2 linked regions of the Streptomyces collinus Tu 365 genome follow. The protein of the gene in region 1 binds, or shares a complex with, the protein of each later gene. Links are inferred from orthologs where the notes say so. Each region holds a gene or a part of one and is shown on either strand. Other genes may lie near its edges.

What was found. The genes of interacting proteins can lie anywhere in the genome.
Region 2: the proteins of tig (region 1) and rpsG are in contact, whole or in part, in a crystal structure (PDB 3GTY), measured with the Thermotoga maritima proteins. The link is inferred for Streptomyces collinus Tu 365 from one-to-one orthologs. Residues at the interface, in WP_004081061.1 of Thermotoga maritima: Glu122, Val124, Val129, Leu130, Tyr133, Glu188, Gly259, Ile262, Tyr263, Glu266, Ser270, Glu273, Gln274, Glu277, Arg308, Gln311, Ile312, Ser315, Tyr316, Glu325, Arg329, Arg336, Leu363, Phe366, Trp367, Arg373, Leu377, Arg381, Leu384, Glu387; in WP_004081843.1 of Thermotoga maritima: Lys34, Lys52, Lys55, Glu59, Arg62, Gln63, Glu66, Asn67, Lys69, Val71, Arg95, Ala109, Lys110, Lys111, Gly112, Arg113, Pro114, Glu117, Glu121, Ile124, Ala125, Tyr127, Asn128, Asn129, Thr130, Gly131, Lys135, Asp139, Arg142, Met143.

What each region holds. Positions count from the first base shown.
Region 1 is NC_021985.1:3,203,246-3,206,773, reverse strand. Bases 331-3,150 are described here. They hold tig (trigger factor), read left to right. Parts: upstream 331-965; coding sequence 966-2,336; downstream 2,337-3,150. Other genes in these bases: B446_RS13840 (ATP-dependent Clp protease proteolytic subunit), read left to right, coding at 2,700-3,150. Outside these bases: B446_RS13860 (hypothetical protein), read left to right, coding at 50-244; more of B446_RS13840, read left to right, coding at 3,151-3,305; B446_RS13835 (ATP-dependent Clp protease proteolytic subunit), read left to right, coding at 3,375-3,528. UniProt on the Bacillus subtilis protein: Involved in protein export. Acts as a chaperone by maintaining the newly synthesized protein in an open conformation. Functions as a peptidyl-prolyl cis-trans isomerase.
Region 2 is NC_021985.1:5,068,944-5,072,045, reverse strand. What follows is about bases 355-3,102. They hold rpsG (30S ribosomal protein S7), read right to left. Parts: upstream 2,090-3,102; coding sequence 1,619-2,089; downstream 355-1,618. Other genes in these bases: B446_RS22105 (DNA-directed RNA polymerase subunit beta'), read right to left, coding at 2,941-3,102; rpsL (30S ribosomal protein S12), read right to left, coding at 2,092-2,463; fusA (elongation factor G), read right to left, coding at 355-1,579. Also shown: more of fusA, read right to left, coding at 1-354.

The sequences.
Region 1 (3,528 bases):
GTGCGTGCCTCCGGGCCGGGAGAGGGACCGACCGAGGGTGTGATCAGTTGTGGCCATTTCGCTGTCCGTGGTGCTGCTGTTGGCGATCATCCTGGTAGTGCTGATCCGAGGGGGGAACATCAAGGCGGGACCGGCCATCGTCGCCGTCCTCTTCGGCTTCTTCCTCGCCTCCACCGGCATGGCGCCGTCGATCAACCGGTTCGTGCACTCGATAGCCGAGACGATCAACTCGATCAGCTTCTGACCCGCCCCGGGGGGCGGCGGTCCCCGCCGGCCCTCGCCCGCCTCCGGCGGTACCGCACCCCTGTCCGTACGGGCGGCTCTTCACGAGCGGCCGCTCGTACGGCTGCGCCCCCGCGTCCTCGCCCGCTCCGCTCGCGTCACTCGATCGGAGTAATCCGGCGCTGCGCGCCGCCCGGGAAACAGCCGGGGCCCGGCCCCGCCGAAGCGGAGAGCCGGGCCCCTGGGCCGTACAGAGCGGGCGACGGGAATCGAACCCGCGTAGCTAGTTTGGAAGACTAGGGCTCTACCATTGAGCTACGCCCGCAAGCGTGCGCCGCAGGTCCGTGACCGCGGCACTGCAGAGCATCGTAGCGGGTCGCCCGCCGCGGAGGCCAACGTGTTGCGCTGCGGCGATGCCACGCGCGCGGCAGCGGACAAAGCGGCCGACGGATCCGGCCGGGCCATGTAGCCTACGTGTCGCACCAGACGGGGTGTGGCGCAGCTTGGTAGCGCGTCCGCTTTGGGAGCGGAAGGCCGTGGGTTCAAATCCCGCCACCCCGACCACCGGCTCGCGGCATCCCGATGATCGCCTTTTGGGGCGCTGACCGCCTGCGGTTACTATGCAAATTGCGCGCCCGTGTGTCCCGGCCCACTCGGCCTACGAACTCCTCCGGGCGGCGAAGTCCGCCGGACCATTCTGGCTCCGGCAGAAACCCAGAAGTCAGCCACAAGGAGACCGAACCGTGAAGAGCGCCGTGGAGACCCTGAACCCGACCCGGGTTCGGCTCACTGTCGAGGTGCCCTTCGAGGAGCTCAAGGACAGCCTCGACGCGGCGTACAAGAAGATCAACCAGCAGGTCACGGTGAAGGGCTTCCGTAAGGGCAAGATCCCGGCCCGCGTCATCGACCAGCGGTTCGGCCGCGGTGCGGTCCTGGAGGAGGCGGTCAACGACGCGCTTCCGAAGTTCTACACCGAGGCGGTCAACGAGGCCGAGCTCAGCCCGCTGGGCCAGCCCGAGGTCGACATCACCGACCTGAAGGACGGCGAGACGCTGAACTTCACCGCCGAGGTGGACGTCCGCCCGGCCCTGGAGATCCCGGACTACTCCGGCATCGAGGTCGAGGTCGACGCCGTCGAGGTCAGCGACGAGGACGTCGAGAAGTCGGTCGAGCAGCTCCGCGAGCGCTTCGCCTCCACCTCCCCGGTGGAGCGCGCCGCCGAGGACGGCGACGTGGTCACCATCGACCTGGAGGCCAAGGTCGACGGCGAGGTCCTCGAGGACGGCATCGCCAACGGCGTCTCCTACACCATCGGCTCCGGCGAGCTGCTGGACGGCATCGACGACGCCGTGAAGGGCCTGGAGGCCGGTGGCGAGGCCACCTTCACCTCCGAGCTCAAGGGCGGCTCCGCCGCGGGCAAGGAGGCCGAGGTCACCGTCAAGGTCACCCAGGTCGCCGCCCGCGAACTGCCTTCCCTGGACGACGAGTTCGCCCAGCTCGCCTCCGAGTTCGACACCCTGGACGAGCTGAAGGCCGACAGCCGCAAGCGCCTGGCCAACATGAAGCAGTACGACCAGGCCACCCAGGCGCAGGAGCGCGTCCTGGAGAAGCTCCTCGAGCTGGTCGAGGTCCCGGTCCCCGAGAAGCTGCTCGAGGACGAGATCAACACCCGCAAGCACAACCTGGAGCACCACCAGCTCGGCCAGATGGGTCTGGACCTCGACAAGTACCTGGAGATCCAGGGCAAGACCGCCGAGGAGTTCGACACCGAGACCCGCGAGGCCGCGGTCAAGGGCATCAAGACCCAGTTCGTCCTCGACGAGCTGGTCAAGAAGGAGAACCTCAACGTCAACCAGGAGGAGCTCACCGAGCACCTCATGCGGCGTGCGGCCTCCTCCGGCATGTCCCCCGACCAGTTCGCCCAGGCCGTCGTCGAGGGCGGCCAGGTCCCGCTCCTGGTCGGCGAGGTCGCCCGCGGCAAGGCCCTGGCCGTCGTGGTCGAGGCCGCCACGGTGAAGGACACCAACGGCGAGGTCGTCGACCTCGACGACGAGGAGGAGGAGACCGAGGCCGCCGAGGCGTCGGAGACCTCCGAGGAGACCCCCGAGGCCTGACCGGCCCCGCGGCGCCTCCACAGCGCGTACGACGGGCCCTGGGGACCTTCCCCGGGGCCCGTCGCCGTACCCCGCCGCCCCCGCCCCCCAAGGGGCCCGGGGAACCGCGCGAGCGGCCACCGCCCGCCCGCGGCCCGGTGACGACGCCCGCCACCCCCCACGAACCGCGCCCGTCCCCCTGCGGAGCGCTACGCCCCCGGCGAACACCCCCATCTCCGGGATTCCCCGAAGGGACCTGAGCGTTAGGGTCCTTGAGTACGGGGGCAGGGGAGTCTCCTGACACCCCAGCCAAGCCCCTGGCAGGACGACGTGAGACGGCCCGGCGCCGTCGTAAGACGAGCAGGTGGATACGTGACGAATCTGATGCCCTCCGCCGCCGGCGAGCCTTCCATCGGTGGTGGCCTCGGCGACCAGGTCTACAACCGGCTGCTCGGCGAGCGGATCATCTTCCTCGGCCAGCAGGTTGACGACGACATCGCCAACAAGATCACCGCACAGCTGCTGCTCCTCGCCGCCGACCCGAGCAAGGACATCTACCTCTACATCAACAGCCCCGGCGGCTCGGTGACGGCCGGCATGGCGATCTACGACACCATGCAGTACATCCCGAACGACGTGGTCACGATCGCGATGGGCATGGCGGCCTCCATGGGCCAGTTCCTGCTCACCGGCGGCGCCGCGGGCAAGCGCTTCGCCCTGCCGCACGCGGACATCATGATGCACCAGGGCTCCGCGGGCCTCGGCGGCTCGGTCACGGACATCAAGATCCAGGCCGAGTACCTGCTGCGCACCAAGCGGCGCATGGCCGAGCTGACCGCGCTCCACTCCGGCCAGACGTTCGAGACCATCACCCGGGACGCGGACCGCGACCGCTGGTTCACCCCGGAGGAGGCCAAGGAGTACGGTCTCATTGACGAGATCATCACGTACGCCTCGGGTGTCCCGGGAGGCGGCGGCACCGGTGCCTGACCGGCCAGGCCACATCACGCACCGCCGAGACCGAAGCCCCCAGAACGCCACCAGGACGGTGAACACCCCATGAGCAACTTCCCCGGCGCCGCCAGCGGCCTGTACGAAGGGCCCCGCCCCGACAGCCGCTACGTCATCCCGCGCTTCGTCGAGCGCACCTCCCAGGGCATCCGCGAGTACGACCCGTACGCGAAGCTCTTCGAGGAGCGCGTGATCTTCCTGG
Region 2 (3,102 bases), 1.9 Mb from region 1 along the record:
TCGCGATCTGCACCTTGGCGAACTGGCCGGTACCACCAGTCTGCTTCTTGTGCGTGTAGTCGACGCGCTCGACGGCCTTGCGGATCGTCTCGCGGTACGCGACCTGCGGCTTGCCGACGTTGGCCTCGACCTTGAACTCACGGCGCATACGGTCGACCAGCACCTCGAGGTGCAGCTCGCCCATGCCACCGATGATGGTCTGGCCGGTCTCCTCGTCCGAGTGGACCTGGAAGGACGGGTCCTCCTCGGCCAGGCGCTGGATCGCGACGCCCAGCTTCTCCTGGTCGCCCTTGGACTTGGGCTCGATGGCGACCTGGATGACCGGCGCCGGGAAGTCCATGGACTCCAGGATGACCGGGGCCTTGTCGTCACACAGCGTCTCACCGGTCGTGGTCTGCTTCAGACCCATGACGGCGATGATGTCGCCGGCGCCCACCGAGTCGATCTCCTCACGCTTGTTCGCGTGCATGCGGTAGATCTTGCCGATGCGCTCCTTCTTGCCCTTGACGGAGTTCAGCACCGAGGTGCCGGACTCCAGGCGGCCCGAGTAGACCCGGACGAAGGTGAGCTTGCCCAGGTGCGGGTCGCTCATGATCTTGAAGGCCAGAGCCGACAGGGGCTCCTCGTCGGACGGCTTGCGCTTGACGACCGTCTCCGGGTCCTTCACGTCGTGGCCCTCGATGGCCTCGACGTCCAGGGGGGAGGGGAGGTAGCGCACGACCGCGTCGAGCAGGGGCTGGACGCCCTTGTTCTTGAACGCGGTGCCGCAGAACACCGGGGTGACCGTGGTGTCCTTGGACTTGCCGGACGCGATGGTGATGCGACGGATCGCGGCGTACAGCTGCTCCACGGAGGGCTCGGTGCCCTCCAGGTACAGCTCCATGATCTCTTCGTCGTTCTCGGCCACGGCCTCGAGCAGCTTGCCGCGGTACTCCTCGGCAGCCTCGGTGTGCGTGTCCGGGATGTCGACGACGTCGTACATCTCGCCCTTGGTGGCCTCGGCGGACCAGACCAGGGCCTTCATCGTCACGAGGTCGACGACGCCCTTGAAGTCGGCCTCGGCACCGATCGGGAGCTGCATCACGATCGGCTGAGCGCCGAGGCGGTCAGAGATCATGTCGACGCAGCGGTGGAACTCCGCACCGGTCCGGTCGAGCTTGTTGACGAAGCAGATGCGCGGGACGCCGTAGCGGTCCGCCTGACGCCACACGGTCTCGGACTGGGGCTCGACGCCGGCGACGCCGTCGAACACCGTCACGGCACCGTCGAGCACGCGCAGGGAACGCTCCACCTCGACGGTGAAGTCGACGTGGCCCGGCGTGTCGATGATGTTGATGGTGTGGTCGACGTCTTCGAGCGGCCAGTGACAGGTGGTGGCAGCAGAGGTGATCGTGATGCCACGCTCCTGCTCCTGCTCCATCCAGTCCATGGTGGCAGCGCCGTCGTGGACCTCACCGATCTTGTAAGACACACCGGTGTAGAACAGGATCCGCTCGGTGGTGGTCGTCTTGCCCGCGTCGATGTGGGCCATGATCCCAATGTTGCGGACCTTGGCCAGGTCAAGTGAAGTGGTAGCCATAAGGCTTCAGTCTTCTCTCGGTCTCGATGTGGGTAGCGACTACCAGCGGTAGTGCGCGAAGGCCTTGTTGGACTCGGCCATCTTGTGCGTGTCCTCGCGCTTCTTCACAGCGGCACCGAGGCCGTTGGAGGCGTCGAGAAGCTCGTTGAGCAGACGCTCGGTCATGGTCTTCTCGCGACGGGCGCGGGAGTAACCGACCAGCCAGCGCAGCGCGAGCGTGTTGGCACGACCGGGCTTGACCTCGATCGGAACCTGGTACGTCGCACCACCGACACGGCGGGACTTGACCTCGAGGGTCGGCTTGATGTTCTCCAGCGCGCGCTTCAGCGTGATGACCGGGTCGTTGCTGGTCTTCTCGCGCAGGCCCTCCATGGCGCCGTACACGATGCGCTCGGCGGTGGAGCGCTTGCCGTTCAGCAGCACCTTGTTGATGAGGGAGGTCACCAGAGGAGAACCGTAGACCGGGTCGATGATGACCGGGCGCTTCGGGGCGGGGCCCTTACGAGGCATTCTTACTTCTCCTTCTTGGCGCCGTAGCGGCTGCGGGCCTGCTTGCGGTTCTTGACACCCTGGGTGTCGAGCGAACCGCGGATGATCTTGTAACGAACACCGGGCAGGTCCTTCACACGGCCGCCGCGCACGAGCACGATGGAGTGCTCCTGCAGGTTGTGTCCCTCACCCGGAATGTAAGCGGTGACCTCGATCCCGCTGGTCAGACGCACACGCGCGACCTTACGCAGGGCCGAGTTCGGCTTCTTCGGGGTGGTCGTGAACACGCGCGTGCAGACGCCGCGACGCTGAGGGGAACCCTCGAGTGCGGGCGTCTTGTTCTTCTCGACCTTGTCCTGCCGGCCCTTGCGGACCAGCTGCTGGATCGTAGGCACTACTTCTCCGGTTTCTGTGTGCCGAGTAAAGCTAACCTGGAACTACTCCGACCCACGCGGTCGGGTGTGTCGAATCCCGCAGACCTTCGCCGCCAGGCGAAGAGGGCGCAGATTACGGTGGCCGGTGACGGCTCGCTGTGCGGTTGAAGGCACGCACGAGAGCCAGGGCACACCCCAGGCACAAGGTCTGAGCGTACCTACCTCATTCGCTGTGGTCAAAACAAATGGAGTCCAGCGCCCTTCCGGCGCTCCCGGCGTGCGCATCCGGGCGGTCGGGCTTACCCTCCGCGATCTTCGAAGCGGACTCCGGACAGGCTCCGCGCACCGGCCGGCGACCGCTCCAGGGGCCCCTGAGCAGCCTCAGACGGCCGCGCACCCCGTCGCCGCCCCGGACCACCCACGCCCGGACGCGGGGCCCCACAACGCCGAAGGGCGGCCACCCCACGGGGTGACCGCCCTTCGGTTCAAGCTGCCCGCTTACTGGTTGTACGGACCGTAGTCGTAGTCCTCCAGCGGAACGGCCTGGCCGGAGCCGGTGCCGAACGGCGAGTAGTCGATGTCGTCGTAGCCGACGGCCGAGTACATCGCGGCCTTGGCCTCCTCGGTCGGCTCGACCCGGATGTTGCGGTAGCGGGACAG